Regions from separate parts of the Sphingopyxis sp. C-1 genome, predicted to be linked through region 2. Evidence: riboswitches for the same ligand, from Rfam matches in the RefSeq annotation. Region 2 holds a riboswitch; the other holds the start of a gene.
The links. Region 2 has a riboswitch for S-adenosylmethionine ahead of tdh (L-threonine 3-dehydrogenase). Riboswitches for the same ligand answer to the same signal wherever they lie in the genome.

Region 1: another riboswitch for S-adenosylmethionine. It lies ahead of metA (homoserine O-succinyltransferase); the one in region 2 lies ahead of tdh (L-threonine 3-dehydrogenase).

Annotation. Positions count from the first base shown of each region.
Region 1 is NZ_BBRO01000001.1:201,355-209,695, reverse strand. Features, by position in the region: gene SC1_RS00835 (crotonase/enoyl-CoA hydratase family protein) at 1-454, opposite strand, end outside; gene SC1_RS00830 (2-hydroxychromene-2-carboxylate isomerase) at 468-1,076, opposite strand; gene SC1_RS00825 (acyl-CoA synthetase) at 1,081-2,613, opposite strand; gene SC1_RS00820 (class I adenylate-forming enzyme family protein) at 2,823-4,355, shown strand; SAM-I-IV-variant riboswitch at 4,411-4,516, shown strand; gene metA (homoserine O-succinyltransferase) at 4,554-5,480, shown strand; gene SC1_RS00810 (AAA family ATPase) at 6,080-6,598, opposite strand; gene pnuC (nicotinamide riboside transporter PnuC) at 6,595-7,164, opposite strand; gene SC1_RS00800 (phytoene/squalene synthase family protein) at 7,161-8,135, opposite strand; gene SC1_RS00795 (TIGR00730 family Rossman fold protein) at 8,135-8,341, opposite strand, start outside.
Region 2 is NZ_BBRO01000002.1:1,320,000-1,328,340, reverse strand. Features, by position in the region: gene SC1_RS20940 (NAD(P)-dependent oxidoreductase) at 163-576, shown strand; gene SC1_RS22015 (hypothetical protein) at 515-811, shown strand; gene SC1_RS20935 (nuclear transport factor 2 family protein) at 808-1,167, shown strand; gene SC1_RS20930 (glycine C-acetyltransferase) at 1,207-2,385, opposite strand; gene tdh (L-threonine 3-dehydrogenase) at 2,391-3,446, opposite strand; SAM-I-IV-variant riboswitch at 3,463-3,570, opposite strand; gene SC1_RS20920 (DUF885 family protein) at 3,681-5,495, opposite strand; gene SC1_RS20915 (hypothetical protein) at 5,489-5,992, opposite strand; gene SC1_RS20910 (2Fe-2S iron-sulfur cluster-binding protein) at 5,985-8,341, opposite strand, start outside.

The sequences.
Region 1 (8,341 bases), on a different contig from region 2:
CGGGAACCAGGCCCCAGCGCATTTCCATGATCGCAATGCGCGTATCGGGATGAACGATGCGAATGTCGGCGGCGGCCATGATTTGGCTTCCCGCACCAAAAGCGACGCCGTGAACCGCCGCGATCACCGGTACCGGGATTTCGCGCCAGCCCCACGCGGCATATTGGGCGTTGTTCGCAATGCCGCGCGTGCGGTCGGACAGGCTGCCCCCTGCGCTGCTGGCGCCCGGATCGCGATCATTGCTGAGGCTCGACAGGTCGAGCCCGGCGCAGAAGGCGCGGCCTTCGCCCGACAACACGACAACGCGCAGCCCCGCGGTTGCTTTGAGCCGATCGATCGCTTCGGCCAGCGCTTCCCACATCGCGGGGTCGAGCGCATTCATCTTGTCGGCGCGGATCAGGCGGACGTCGGCGATCCCGCCATCGAGCATGGTGATCGAAATACGGTCTTTCACGGAAAAGTCCTTTTCAGCGTTTCAATGCGGCCTCGACGAGCGGGAGCTGGTCGTTGCCGAAATACATATCGTCCTTGTCGACGAAGATCGTGGGCGAACCATAGCCACCGCGCGCGATGACTTCATCGGTATTCGTGCGCAACCGGACCTTCACCGGATCGCTGCCGGCCGCAGCGGCCAGCGCGGCGCCATCGAGCCCCTCGGCATCCGCGACGGCGGCGAGAACCGCAGGGTCGTCGAGATTTTCCTGCCGGTCGAAATAGCTCGCGAAGGCTCCGCGCGCGAAGCGGACAAGCGCGGCCTGATCTTCCTCGAGCGCGCAGCAGAAACGCATTGCGGCGATGCTCTTCGCCGGGTGCCATTGCGACGGAAAATTCATGGGCACGCCCGCCAGCCGCGCCCAGTCCTTCAATATCTTCCAACTGTGCGTCAGCCGCCGGTTGTCGGCCTGCTCACGCGCCGCATAGACGGCCGGGTTCACCGCGTTGAACACGCCGCCGACAAGGATCGGTCGATAGATCGCCGTCGCGCCGGTTCGCTCAAGCACGCCCGGCAGATTGTGGAACGCGAGGCAGGTCCAGGGCGAGGAGAGGTCGAAGAAGAATTCGACGCGCGCGGTCACGGGATCAGGCCTCCGCCTTCGCTTTCTCCCAATATTGGTCGCGGAGCAGCCGCTTGTAGAGCTTGCCGGTGTCGTGACGCGGCAGAGCTTCGAGGAAGTCGATGCGGCGCGGAATCTTGACGCCCGACAGTTTCTCGCGCGCAAAAGCGATCAGTTCGTCGCGAAACGCTTCGGTCGCGTCGGCCATGTCGGCGGGCTGGATGACCGCAATCACTTCCTCGCCCATTTCGTCGTGTGGGCCGCCAACCACCGCGACGTCGGCAACCTTCGGGTGCGTGACGAGATGATTCTCGATCTCCTGCGGATAGATGTTCACTCCGCCTGAGATGATCATGAAGCTTTTGCGATCGGTGAGGTAAAGGAAGCCTTCTTCATCCACCTTGCCCACATCGCCGAGGGTCGACCAGCCCTTCGAATTGCGGCTCGATGCCGTCTTCTCGCTATCACCGTGATATTCGAAGACATTTTCGCTTTCAAAAAACACTGCGCCTTCTTCGTTCGGCCCAAGCTCAGTTTCACTATCCTCGCCCATGATGTGGATCGCGCCGAGGATCGGGCGGCCAACGCTGCCCTTGTGCGTCAGCCAGTCGGTGCTGGAGATGAAGGTCATGCCATTGCCTTCGGACCCCGCATAATATTCGAAAAGAACCGGCCCCCACCAATCGATCATCGCCTGCTTGACCGGCACCGGGCAGGGCGCCGCGGCGTGGATCGCGACTTTGAGCGAAGAAGTGTCGTAGCGCGTGCGAACATCGCCCGGCAGTTTAAGCATCCGCACGAAATGCGTCGGGACCCACTGGCTCGAATTCACGCGGTATTTTTCGATGTGGGCGAGCGCGGCTTCGGGGTCGAATTTCTTCATCAGCACAACGGTACCGCCCAGGCGATGGACGGTCATCGACCAGCGCAGCGGTGCGGCGTGATAAAGCGGCGCGGGCGACAGATAGACGCTGTCGGCGTTGATCTGGAACACCGCCGACGCAAGCATGACGAGGCTGTTGACCGCATCGATCGCCGGATCCTCGGGCAATGGCACACGCACGCCCTTGGGACGGCCAGTCGTGCCCGACGAATAGAGCATGTCGACCCCGGCCCGTTCGTCGACGACCGGCGTCGCGGGCATCGCCGCAACCGCATTTTCCCAGCTCTCATAGCCCGCGATGTCACCGCCCATCGCGAAACGCCTGATCCCGGTCGTGAGCTGCTGCGCCGCGCCGGCGAGGCTCGCCGAGACGACGAGAATCTTCGCTCCCGAATTTTCGAGAATATAGTCGGTCTCGTCCTGCGTCAGCCGCGACGAGATGCAGACATAACGCAGCCCCGCGCGCTGCGCGCCCCAGGTAAGCCCATAATAATGCGGCGTGTTGTCGAGCATGAAGGCGACGACATCCTCATGCCTCAACCCGTGCGCGCGAAAGAGGTGCGCGGCGCGATTCGACGCGGCGTCGAGTTCGCCATAGCTGATCGCCTCTCCCGTCTCGGCAACGATGATTGCGGGCTTGTCGGGGTTGTTACGCGCATGAACTGAGGGGTGCATCGGCTATCATCTCCGGGAATCGTTCGTATCTTTATGTCGAAGATGAGTAGCAACCTGAAACTTTTGGTCAAGCAAGCTGGAGCTTATGACAGGGGCTGCGATCAAGAAGCGGCAAATCCGGGCGGAGGATCAGTCAAATTCGCATCGTCGACGCAAGCCCATCGGCCCGCCGGCATTGCACCGCCTTTCGGCTGTGCTAGTCCATGGGCATGACCAGTATCGAAATGCTCGAAGGCGACTTCGCTACCCTGCCCGACCTTGTCCGCACCCATGCCGCGGAGCGTCCCGATGCCGTAGCGGCTGCCGACGCCGTGCGGCGGCTGAGCTGGTCCGAACTGGATCAATTGACCGACCGAATCGCCGCGCGGTTGCAGCAGGACGGATTCGCCAAGGGCGACCGTACCGCGATTGCCGGACTCAATAGCGTCGAGCAAATGGCGGTTATCCTTGGCACGCTGCGCGCCGGCGGGGTCGCGGGGCTCGTCACCAACAGCGCGACGGGCGAACAGATGGCCGCGATGATCGCCGACACCGGTGCGCGCCACCTGTTTCTCGACAGCGCGGCAAAAGCGAGCCTCGAAGGCCATGTCATCGCCGCAAGCGACCTGATCGCGATGGACGGCAGCGAAGCCGGAACGCCGCTCGATGCCTGGCTGTCGCTGGCGGGCGCAAAGCCGGCGCCGGTCGAGATTCTGCCCGGGGACGGGTTCAACATCATCTATTCCTCGGGCACCACCGGGACACCCAAAGGCATCGTCCACAGCCATGCGATGCGCTGGCAGCATATCATCCGCGGCGCGCCCGCCTATGGCCCCAATGCGGTGACGATCCTGTCGACCCCGCTCTATTCGAATACGACGATGGCAAGCTTCATGCCCACCGTCGGGTCGGGCGGACAGGTCGTCCTGATGAAGAAATTCGACGCGCACGGCTTTCTCGAACTCGCGGCACGCGAACGCGCGACCAACACGATGCTGGTGCCGGTGCAGTATCGCCGCATCATGGCGCTCGAGGATTTCGGCGACTTCGACCTGTCCAGCTTCGTCGTCAAATATTGCACCTCGGCGCCCTTCCCCGCGGCGCTGAAGGCCGATGTGCTACAACGTTGGCCGGGCGGGCTGGTCGAAATTTACGGAATGACCGAGGGCGGCGCAGCGTTCATCCTCGAGGCGCATCAATTCCCCGACAAGCTCCATACCGTCGGCAAGCCCGCGCCGGGCCATATCGCGAAGGTAATCGACGAGGACGGCAACGAACTGCCGCAGGGATCGGTCGGCGAAGTCGTCGGACGCAGCCCTGCGATGATGACCGGATACAATAACCGCCCCGACGCGACGAAGGCGATGCACTGGTACGATGCCGAAGGAAATCTCTTCTATCGCCACGGCGATATCGGCCGCATCGACGAGGACGGCTTCCTGACTCTGATGGACCGCGCGAAGGACATGATCATCTCGGGCGGTTTCAACATTTTCCCGAGCGACCTCGAAGCCATATTGATCGCCGACGACCGCGTCGTCGAGGCGGCAGTGGTCGGCATGCCGAGTGAGGAATGGGGGGAGACTCCCGTCGCCTTCGTCGTGCTGAAAGCCGGCGTCGATGCCGAGAGTGTACGCGCCGACTGCAACGCCAGGGTCGGCAAGACGCAGCGGCTGAGCGCGATCGTGCAAGTCGAGGAACTGCCGCGCAGCCCGATCGGCAAGGTACTGAAGCGCGAATTGCGCGACGCACACGCCCGATAGCATCGAAGAGTCACTTTCGGCCGGTTGCGAAGACCGGCGCGACGACGTAAGAGAATATCAGCATCAAGAGTTGGGTCGACGCCCAACGCCAACCTGCCAATCCGGGCAAGGTGGCGCTCCGCAAGGAGGATGTGGCCGAGCCGGCAACCAAACGGATCAAGCCATGCAGCGTCGAACCGTAAAAAGGAACGACGTTTCGTGCCGATAAAGATACCCGATCAACTCCCCGCTCGACATATCCTCGAGGCCGAAGGCGTCATGGTCATGCGCGAAGTCGACGCGGGGCGCCAGGACGTCAGGCCGTTGCGGATCGCCCTGCTGAACCTGATGCCGGACAAGATCAGCACCGAAACGCAGCTTGCTCGCCTGCTCGGAGCGACGCCGCTCCAGATCGAATTGACGCTTGTGCGGATCACCGACCACGTCGCGCGCAATACGTCAGCCGACCATATGGCGGCTTTTTATCGGCCATGGCGCGATGTCCGTACCGAGAAGTTCGATGGCTTCATCATCACCGGGGCGCCGGTCGAGCGACTTCCTTATGAGGAGGTCAGATACTGGTCCGAACTGCGCGCAATTCTCGACTGGACACAGACGCATGTCCACCGTTGCTTCACGATCTGCTGGGCAGCACAGGCCGCCCTTTTTCATTTCCACGGCGTTCCGAAACGCGATCTGTCCAGCAAGGCATTCGGTATATTCCCGCATGCGAATCTTGCGCCGGCCTCGCCATATCTCCGGGGCTTTTCAGACCGGTTCGACGTTCCCGTGTCGCGCTGGACAGACGTTTGCCCGACCGCACTGGCGGAGGCGGACGGGCTGCAGGTCCTGGCTGGCAACGAGGAAGCCGGCGCGGGTCTTGTCTACGATCGGGCCCACCGGACCCTGCATATGTTCAATCACCTTGAATATGACACCGGCACGTTGGCGGCAGAATATTACCGCGACGGCCGGGCCCAGCTACCAAGGGGCTATTTTCCTGACGACGATCCGGCGAGCGCGCCGGAGAACCGCTGGCGCAGCCACGCGCATTTATTGTTCGCGAACTGGATCAACGAAATCTATCAGACCACGCCGTTCGATGTCGCAGCAATCGGTGAGCATGACGCTTTGGTCGCGGCCTGATGACTTAAAGCGACCGGTTGCGGCCCTCTCCATATCGTCACCCCGGACTTGATCCGGGGTCCCGCTTGATGCGGTGGCCGGTCGATGCGCAAGAAAAGCGGGATCCCGGGTCAAGCCCGGGATGACGAGAGCGAAGAAACGACCGGAAACTAACGCGGGTAATGAGTTCCCCGGCGAAGGCCGGGGTTCAGGGCGGCAATCCGCATAACTCGGCTTTCTAAAGCCCTGGGCCCCGGCCTTCGCCGGGGTACAACCTAGTAGCAAACGTCCGCTCACCACCCCAAAACAGACATCGCCTTCAAATAGGCCTTTCCTACATTATCCGGCCGTGCCAGCCTTCATCCGGCTCTTTCATTCGGTGAACAAAAAAAGCAGTGGCTGCCTGGCTTACGGGTACGACCACGATCGGACGTGCCGCGCACATCCAGCGCGCCGCGACTTGCAAATCGGGGCGCTCAAAGGGCTGAACTTCCCTGAACTTTGAAATATTGCGCGGCCCTTGCGCCGATCCGATCCGGATTCAGCCAGGCGATGTCCAAAGAGGGCAACGACAGCTCTCGCCCCCTAAAAGGACCCTCACGCGCTAACACCAATTTCAATCAGGCCAAGCCCGCCGCCGCTATCGCCGCCAACGCATTCGCGAGCCGCGCGTCGCCTTCGCCCTCGACCCAGGTCCATTTGAGTTTGCGCCGGTCGAGTTCGCCGATCGCAAGCTCCATGAACTGTACGCGCGCGAGTTCGCTGCCGAACAGCCGCGTTCCGTCCTCCTGCCAAGGCAGATCCATCGCGGGGACGAGATAGAGGTCGGCGACATCGTTCCAAAGGTCGATTTCGGGCAGGCGGCGACCGAGCAGCATGATCGCCCACGCCTGCGTCATCAACGGGTCGGTGTCCGACACCAGCCAGTCGGGGGCCTGTGCAAGCGCCTCGCGGGTGGCCGCAATATGCCCGTCGAAGATCGCGAGCAAATCGACCTCGTCGAGATCGGTGCCGTTCGCCTCGGCATAGGTGCGGCCATATTCGGGAACGACGAGCCCGCCGAGATGCAGGGCAAGGCGCGGAGCGAGAGTCGATTTGCCCGTACTTTCTGCGCCGTGGAGGCAAATATGGCGCGTCATATCGCCACCCTGCCCGTCGCCGCGGCGCGGCGCCACTGGACAAAGCCGTCGATCGACAGGCCGAGCAGCACCACATAGACCGCGCTGGTCGCGTAAAGTCCCCGCCAGGCGAACAGCGGCACGGCGATCAGATCGACGAGGATCCAGAGGAACCAGCTTTCGACACGGCGCCGCGCGAGCAGCCATTGCGCGGTGATGCTAAGCATCGCGATCGCCCCGTCGATCCATGGCGCGACCGCGTCGGTATAGCGATCCATCGTGAAGCTCCAGCCAGCCCAGGCGGCGATGGTCGCAAGCGCCCAACCCCAACGCGCGCCTTCGGCCATCCAGCGCACCGGCACGCCGCTATCGTCGCGCGCGCGCATCCACGCCGCCCAGCCATAGAGGTTGAGCGCGAAGAAAAAGCCCTGGAGCAGCATGTCGCTGTAGAGCTTCGCCTCGAAGAAGACGAAGGCATAGAGTGTCACCGCGACGAGAGCGAAGGGATAGTTCCACACGCTGCGCAACGCGACGAGCGCGACATTGGTGAGCACGAACGCCGCCGCGATCCATTCGAGATAGCTCATGCCGCGCCCTCATGGCCCGGCTCCATATGTCTGGGCCGCGTCCACAGTCCCTCGCGGCTGATCCGCCGCTGCGGTGGTCTTCGGACCACCGACCAGCCAGCGCGCGCGATCCAGCCGAGTTTGGCGAAGAGGCTTGATGCCGCGCGGTGGTCCCACGCATGATCGCCACGCGCACGCACTTCGCGGGCGATATCGCCATAGATGCCCGCCGCCGCGAGCACCGCCCAGCGGCTGCGCGGGCCAAGCTTGCGCGCGCCCCAGCGCGCCGACGCCTCATATTCCTCGGCCATTTCGGACAGCCATTTCGCCATCACCGACAAACGCCCGCGAAAGGCGGGGTGCATATGCTGTCCCGGCGGAATGTCGAGTTCCACCATCCATTCGACCGGCAGGTAACAGCGGTCGGCCGCGGCATCCTCCGCCACGTCGCGCGCGATATTGGCGAGCTGGAACGCGATGCCGAGGTCCGAGGCACGGTCGAGCGTCGTTTCGTCGGCGGGGTCGATGCCCATCACAAGCGCCATCGCCACCCCGACCGCCCCCGCGACATGATAGCTGTAGCGCAGAAGATCCTGCTCGCTGCGCGGGCGCCAGTCCTTTGCATCGAGTTCGAAGCCCGCAACGATATCGTCGATGACCGCACGCGGGATCGCGACCTCGGTAAGCAGGAAACCGAGCGCGTCGAACGCCATGTCGCCCGTCGGCTCGCCCGCGAACGCCTTGTCGGTCTGCGCCCGAATATAGGCGACCGCGGCCAGCGGATCATGCCCGGGCGTCATCGTGCCCCCATGATCCTGCCCGTCGATCAGGTCGTCGGCGGCGCGGCACCAGGCGTAGAGAAGCCAGACACGCTCACGCGTCTGTCGGTCAAAGAGCTGGCTGGCCAGCGCGAAGCTTTTCGATCCGCGCGCGATGCTGTCGTGCGCGAAACCGTGGAGGGCATGTGCATCATAGGCCCCCTCCGCAATCATCAGAGATTTTCGGCCTTCATCGCAAAAATCGTCTTGTGCGGTTCATAGGAAGCCATTTTGTCGAGCAGCTCGTCGAGCCCGGCGTCGACGATCATGATCCCGGCGTGCGCCGGCCGGATAAAGCCGACCTCGACCATCTTGCGGTTGAAGGCGATCAGTTCATTGTAAAAGCCCGCCGCGTTGAGCAGCCCGACGGGTTTGGCATG
Region 2 (8,341 bases):
CTTTACAGATTATCTTAGCAACGGCTATTGCGACAGCCTGCTCACAATCGTGAGTACACCCAATGAGTACACATGCGTCGTCTCACTTCGCAGAAAATGACGGAAAACCGTGGGCTTGTAACCCATCCGACCCCTCTTCGAGGCGTGTCACCAGTCCGGACCATGGGCGAGGTCACAGAGCATGTTGGCGGCATCGCGGAGGGTTTCGGAAATGCCTCGCAATATACGGCAATGGGCATCTTCCATTGCAGGCAGGCCGCTTGGGAAGCGCCATCGGGAAGCGGCCTTTCGGGCACGCGGATCGCGATTCAGGGCATGGGCAATGTCGGACGCCGCCTTGCCGTGCTGCTGCGGGAAGCGGGCGTCCGGCTCATCGTGTCGGACGTCGACCCGGCGGCCTGCGATGGGATCGAGGCGGAGATCGCCTCTCCTGAAGACATCCACCGCGTCGCAGCCGACATTTTCGCCCCCTGTGCGCTCGGCGGAGTTCTCAACCGCACCACGATCCCCGAGCTTGCCGCAAGGCTCGTGTGCGGCGGGGGCCAACAACCAGCTCGCCGAGCCAGAGGATGCTGAGCGGCTGTGCTCGCGCGGCATCGTCTATTGTCCCGATTACTTCGCCAATTCGGGCGGCATCATCGAATTGCACCATCAACGTGGCGGCGGCAACCATGCCCCGCTTGCCAGGCACCTCGCATCACTCGCCAAGGCGACCTGCAAGGTGTTCGCGCGCGCAGAGCGGACCGGCGAGACCACGGCTGCCATCGCCGACGCGATCGCTATGGACCGGGTGAAGGCAGCGCGATCATGACCCCGCATCAACGCGTCGCCGCCTATTACGGGCAGATCGATGCCAATGATATCCCCGAGATCCTTAGAGTGTTCTCGCCCGATGCGGTCTATGAACGGGCGGGCAAGGCCTATCAAGGCGAGAAACGCATCAGCCGCTTCTTCCGCCAGGAGCGGCTGATCAGGGGATGCCACGAGATGTCGGAGATCTGGAAGGTCCCCGGCCACGTCGTCGCGCTGGGCGCCTTCATCGGTCACGGCGAAGCGGGCGATCCGCGCAAGGTCCGGTTTGCCGATATCTGGACCTTCGGCCCCGACGACGAGGTGCCGAAGCGGCGCACCTATCTCGCGACTGATCACGCCGTCGTCGAAAGATAGGGCCGCTTTACCGATATCCGGAACCGGCCCGCGCGTGGATCATATCCGCGCCAACGCCCGCTCGAAAGCACCAATCGCAGTGTCGATATCGACGTCATCCAATGCGGAGGACATTTGCGTGCGGATGCGCGCCTTGCCCTGCGGCACAACCGGATAGGAGAAGGCGGTCACATAGACGCCTTCGATCATCGCCTCTTCCGCGAACCTATTGGCCTTGTCGGCTTCATAGAACATGATCGGAATGATCGGGTGCTCGCCGGGCAGCAGATCGAAGCCTAGTGCTTCGAGCCCGGCACGGAAACGCGCCGTGTTGCTGCGCAGCCGCGCCCGAGCACTGCCTTCGCGGATCAGTTCCAGCGCCTTGAGGCTCCCTGCGACGACGGGCGGCGCGACGGTGTTGGAGAACAGGTAAGGTCGCGAACGCTGGCGCAGCAGCGCAACGATTTCCTTCTTGGCAGAGGTATAGCCGCCGCTCGCACCGCCCATCGCCTTGCCGAGCGTGCCGGTGGTGATATCGACCCGGTCCATCACGCCGCAATGTTCATGCGTGCCGCGCCCCGTCTCGCCGAGAAAGCCCGTTGCATGGCAGTCGTCGAAATGGACGAGCGCGCCATACTGCTCGGCCAGATCGCAAATGCGATCAAGCTGGGCGATGTAACCGTCCATCGAAAAGACACCATCGGTGGTGATCAGCTTGAAACGTGCACCCGCTGCGTCCGCCGCCTGCAGCTGCGCTTCGAGGTCAGCCATATCATTGTTCTCGTAGCGGAAACGCTTTGCCTTGGAGAGGCGGATGCCGTCGATGATGCTGGCATGGTTGAGTTCGTCGGAGATGACCGCGTCTTCAGGGCCGAGTAGCGTTTCGAACAGCCCGCCATTGGCATCGAAGCAGGAGGGATAGAGGATCGTGTCTTCCATCCCTAGGAAGTCCGTGAGTTCCGCCTCCAGCCGCTTGTGAATGTCCTGCGTGCCGCAAATGAAACGCACCGACGCCATTCCGAACCCGCGGGCATCGATCCCGTTGCGGGCCGCTGCCATGATCTCGGGATTGTTGGCGAGGCCAAGGTAATTGTTGGCGCACAGATTGATCAACTCGCGCCTGTCAACTTCGACCTTGGCCTCCTGCTGGGAGGCGATAATGCGCTCGTTCTTGGTCAGGTTCTGCGCTTCGATCGCATCGAGTTCGGCCTGCAAATGGGCCTGAAAATCACCGTACATCGTCGCTACTCCCAGTTCAGTACGACTTTGCAGGCCTCGCCGGACCGCATGGCTTCAAAGCCGCGCTCGAAATCGTTTGCCGACAATCGGTGCGTGATGATCGGCGACAAGTCGAGCCCACTCTGGATGAATACCTGCATCTTGTACCAGGTCTCGAAGATTTCACGGCCATAGACGCCCTTCAGCGTCAGCATGTTGAAAATCACCTTGTGCCAGTCAATCCGCACATCGCCTGCGGGCAGACCTAGGATGGCGACCTTGCCGCCATGGCACATATTGTCGATCAGCGAGGCAAAGCCCGGCTCGCTGCCCGACATCTCGAGGCCGACGTCAAAGCCCTCGGTCATGCCAAGTTCCTTTTGGACTTCTTCCAGCTTCTCCTTTGTCACGTTGACGGTGCAGGTCGCGCCCATGGTGCGGGCTAGCGCCAGCCGCTCATCATTGAGATCGGTGACGACCACATGCCGCGCCCCTGCGTGGCGACAGACGGCGGCTGCCATGATCCCGATCGGCCCAGCACCGACCACCAGCACATCCTCGCCCAGCACGTCGAACTGCAGCGCGGTATGCACGGCATTGCCGAAGGGATCGAACAGCGCAGCAACATCGAGGTCGATGGCGGGATCATGCACCCAGACATTGGCAGCCGGAACGGCAAGGAATTCAGCGAAGGCGCCGGGGCGATTGACCCCGATTCCCTCGGCTTGGGCGCACATCTGCCGGCGCCCGGCCATGCAGTTGCGGCATCGTCCGCACACAACGTGTCCTTCTCCCGAAACGATCTGGCCCGGCGAAAAGCCGGTCACGTTGGAGCCGGTCGCGACGATCTCCCCGACGAATTCGTGGCCGACGATCATCGGCACCGGAATGGTCTTGCGCGCCCACTCGTCCCATTTCCAGATATGCATGTCCGTGCCGCAGATCGCTGTCCGGCGCACCCTGATGAGGACGTCGTTGATCCCGGTTTCGGGAACGGGGCGGTCTTCCATCCACAGGCCCGGTTCCGGTCTGGCTTTCACAAGAGACTTCATGGCTCGCTCCAGTCTTTCAGTCGACGACACGACAGCAGACAGACCAGCACATGTGACCGGTTGCCCTTCGGGCCGCATCGTCCGGTTGGACCGCCACCTTGCCGGTCAGGCAGGTTGGCGCGGGCTCGGTTGAACCCAACTCTTGATGCATCGATCAGGCTTGCCTGACCGGAACTGCGCTTTTCCAATTCCCGATCAGTCTTAGCGGCCTGATCGCCCTTTTACAATACAGATGTGTATCGTCTTTCGCGCGCGGGCATGATACTATCCGCCACCGGCTCGGACGGATGCGATCCAGCGATCGACATGGCGTTCGAGAACATCGAGCGGTAGGGCGCCCGGTGCCAGCACCGTCTCGTGGAAATCACGAATATCGAAATCCTTGCCCAGCGCCGCTTCGGCCCTGCGCCGCAAGGTGTCGATGCGTTCGTGACCGAGCTTGTAGCCCAGCGCCTGGGCGGGCACGTCGGTGGCATAGCGCAGCACCTCGGCCGATGCTTGGTCCGGTGTCATCAGGGTGTGATCGACGAGGTAATCGCGCGCGCGGTCGAAATCCCAGCCCAGCGCATTGACCCCAGTATCGACCACCAGCCGCGCCGCCATCATCGCGTCGGTCGCGACCAGGCCATAGCGTTCATAGGGGTCGGTAACCGCGCCCATCTCGATCGCAAGATTGGCGCCGTATTGCGCCCAGCCCTCGTTGTAGCCGGTCAGCCGCAGGCTCGCCAATTCGCGCCGGATCGTGGGCAGGTTCTCGTTCTCCGCCTGCAAGGCAAGGTGGAAATGATGCCCGGGGATCAGCTCGTGGAAGTTTATCGCCGCCGCCTGCACCATCGACCGGTGATCAAGGTTCGCGGCATTGTAGCGAAACAGCCCCTTGGGCTCGACGCTCGAAGGCTTCTCGTAGTAGCCGAAAGCCACCCCGCCCTCGTTCGCCTCGGGGATCCGCCGGATGTCGTAGCTGGCCTTGGGCAAGCGGGAGAAATAGCGCGGGACCTGCGGTTCGATGCGCGCGATCTGTTTGCGGTAGAGCGCCTCGAGCGCGGTGACATCTGCGACCCGGAAGCGCGCATCGCTGTTGAGCAAAGAATGAAATTCGGCCTGCGTGCCGGTGAACCCCACCTCCTTGCGGACTGCCGCCAGCCGGGCCTGGGTTTCGGCGACCATCGCGAGGCCGCGCGCGTGCAACTCCTCCGGCGCGATGTCGAGGGTGGTATAGGTCGCGATCGCGCGGCGATAGCGTTCGGGGCCGCCGGGATACTGGGAGAGTCCGATGCCTGCGGGCGCACGCGCGGCGTAGACCTCGCCGAGGAGGGCAGCCATGCGCTCGAGCCCCTGCGCGATCGGCCCGTGGGCAATGGCGCGTGCCTTGTCCGCGAAGGCTTCGCGCTCCTCCGGGGGCAGCGGCTCCCGCCGCGCCGCGTCCGGCACCAGCCGCTTCGGTGTGCTGGCCGCCAGCGCCGAGTAGCTCGCGCGCAGCGATTGGACGGCGGGCTGCGGCAAGAGGATCCCGGCTTCCTCCTGCGCCCTAGTGCGAGCCTCCATCTGAGCGAGGCGCGCGGCGATCTCCTCCAGCAGGAACAGGTATTCGGCGCGCTGTTCGGGCGTTTCGAGTGGGCGCTTGGTGGCGAATTCGAACAGCCCCGAGAGCGGCAGCACCCCGCTATAGGGCGTGATCGCGAAATCGAGCAGCCAATTGTCCGGCCCCTGCACGATGTCAGAATAGAACTTGACGAGGAACTGCCGGGTCAGCTCGCGATCAGGATCGAGAAGCTGCGGCTCTATCGCATTAAGCCGCAACAGGCGGGCGGCGGCGTAGGCGGCATCCTTTCGGGCCTCCTCGAGCGTGATGTCCTTGATGCCGACGAAGGGCAGCCCGGCGGCATCGCGCAGCGTCGAATCCGTCTCCAGCACCCACGCCCAGGCCTCGTCGGCCAGCCGGTCGAGTTCGCGCGCCGCGCCCTCGGCTTCGGCGACCGAGGGGTCGGGGGCAGGTGCCGCAACGGCCATCGAGGCATTGGCGCATCCGGCCAACAGCAGCGCGGCCAGCGCGCAGGACATGGTGCGGATCGTCAGCATCTCTCGTTCTCCCGGGTCGGTCGACCAGGCGCTGCGCATAGCGCCTCGAAGGTGGCGGCATGCCCGCGCGGCACCAGCATGATCGGCGCGCTGTGGGGGGCGACGATCAGCTCGCTCGCCCAGTTGGCGAAACCGAAGCGGCGCCAGCCGAGCGCGAGCAAATCGGTGTCCATCATCGCCGGGGCATGGCGGCTAAGCAGTTCGCGCAGCGTGTCCGCTGCTGGGCGATAGCAGGCAACCGAGGACGACAGGTCGGCCGATACGAAGCCCTCGCTGGCGGCGGGCGGCTCGCTTGCGGGACAGGCCAGCCACGACCAGCGCCCCGGGGCGAGAGCGGCAGCAATACCGTCGCCAGCGGCGCTCGGCGAACCGAAGACCTCCGCCGGAGCGGCGCCCGCCATCGCAGGCGCGCGCCACGCATCGCGCCGCAGGGCGACAAAGCGCACAAGTCGGAAATCGCCGTCGGCGAGCCGCTGGATCGGGGTGTCGTCAGCCATCGCAGCGCATCCGCAAGCCCTCGGGATCATAGGCGCAAGGGGCGACGATGCGCGCCCGATAGACTTCCCCGCGGTTGTCCGGGCCGAGATCCCACAATACCAGCCCCTCCCCCATCCGCGATGCGCCGTCCGCGATCATGCCGAGCGCATGAGGCCGCCCGAGCGTCGGCGAATGCACCGAGGACGTGACCCAGCCGTCCGATCCCGTCCCCGATTGGCGTGGGCAATGCGCCCCCACCGGCAGCCGCCGGTCATCGAGGCTGGCGAGGCCCACGAGTTGCATCCGTCCCGGCGCATGGCCGACCGGCATCAGCGCGCCCCGGCGACCGATGAAATCGCTGGCCTTGCACTTCAGCGTTCCGGCAAAGCCGATGTCCTGCGGCATGGTCGCCCCGTCGGTCTCGTTGCCGACATGGAGGAAGCCCTTTTCCACCCTGAGCACGTCAAGCGCCTCGATCCCGAAAGGCACCAATCCAAGTGGGCGGCCTGCATCAAGCAGCCGCTCGGCAAGCGCGGTTGCATCGCAAGCGGGCACCGCGATCTCGAAACTCGCCTCTCCGGAATAGGACACCCGGGCGATCCGCATGGGAACGCCATCCGCCTCTGTTTCGAGAAAGCCGAGGTGCCGCAGGGGCTCTCCATCTGGCGCGACCTCGATCCCGGCCCGCGCCAGAACCGCGAGCGCCTGCGGCCCAGCGAGGGTCATCACCGCCCATTGCGCCGTGACGTTTATCAGCGCCACCGCGAGTTCGGGCCACACGCGCTGGAGGTGTTCCTCGAGCCGGGCATAGATGCGGCCCGCGCCCGCGCTGCTGGTGCCGAGAACGAAGGAACCGTCCGCCCGCCGCATCGCCACGCCATCGTCGATGACGATGCCCTTCTCGTTGCAGTAGAGGGTGTAGCGGCAGCGTCCGGGCGGCAAGGTGGAAAGGGTCGCCACCGCGACGCGGTCGGCGAAGGTCGCGGCATCGGGTCCGTGAAGCTCGATCTTGCCGAGCGGCGAGGCATCGAACAGCCCGGCCGCCTGCCGCACGGCGCGCACTTCGCGGGTGATCGCAGCATGGAGCCTTTCCCCGGCGAGCGGATAGGCGGCAGGGCGCAGCACGCTGCCATATTCGTCCATCGCTGCGCCCAGCGCGACGTGGAGCGCGTGCGCGGGCAGTTGCTCGAGCGGATCGAGTAGGTCCCCGCAGGCTTCCCCGGCGAAGGCCCCGACCGTGACCGGCTCGTAAGGCGGACGAAAACGGGTGGTGCCGACCTCGGCCGGTGCGCGGCCGGTCAGATGGCCCATCACCGCAAGACCGTTGACGTTCGAGGTTTTGCCCTGGTCGGTCGCCATGCCGAGTGTGGTATAACGCTTGAGGTGTTCGACCGCAGAAAAGGATTCGCGCGCCGCCAGCGCGACATCTGCGGCGGTGACGTCGTTTTGGTAATCGACGAAGGTCTTGCCGGCCCCCGGCCCTTGGACGGCCGGGACCGTGATCGGGGGGACTGCCAGTAAGCCATCCCCCGCAGCCCGGCCGACGGCAAACAGCCCCGGTCCATCGTTGCGCGGCAGGAACGCGCCAAGGACTCTCGACCATGCCAGCTTGCCCCCTGCATGCGAATGGAGGTTCACCACCGGATTGAACCCGCCCGAGACAAGCAGCGCGTCGCACTCCAGCCGCTCGGAGCCATTCGGTGTCGCGGCGCGGATCGCCTGTAGGCGCTGGCTCCCGACGGCGCCCAGCACTTGTGCACCCGCCAGCACGCGCACGCCCGCATCACGCGCTGCCTCGGCAAAAGCAGCAGGCACTTCGTCGCGCAGGTCGAGCACGAAAGCAGGCGCGACGCCATGCCGGATGAATTGCCGCGCACTCTCCCAGCCCGCATCATTGTTGACCGCAAAGCCGATCCGCTGCCCCGGCACCACCGCCTGCCGCAGCAGATAGGCCTCGCCGGCCGAGGCGAGCATGATCCCGGGCAGGTCGTTGGCGGGAAACAGGAGCGGCCGCTCGATCGCGCCCGCCGCCAGCACCGCCTCCGCGCAACGCAGCTTGACCAGCCTCTCGCGCGGGGCATCATTCCGGGCCGGATCATCCTCGCATCGCTGGTGCAGCGCGAAGCTCCCGTGGTCATAGGCCCCGAACACGGTGGTGCGCGCCAGCATCGTGACGTTCGCCATGTCGGAGAGTAGAGCGACCAACGCATCCACCGCCAGGTTATCGGACTGCGCCCGCCCCCTCCTTCTCCCGCCCCAGAAGAACTCGTGCTCCGCGATGATGACGCTCTTGCCGGTGCGTGCATGCTCGAAGGCCGCTTCGAGGCCCGAGCGACCGCCGCCGATGACCAACACGTCGCACTTGGCGA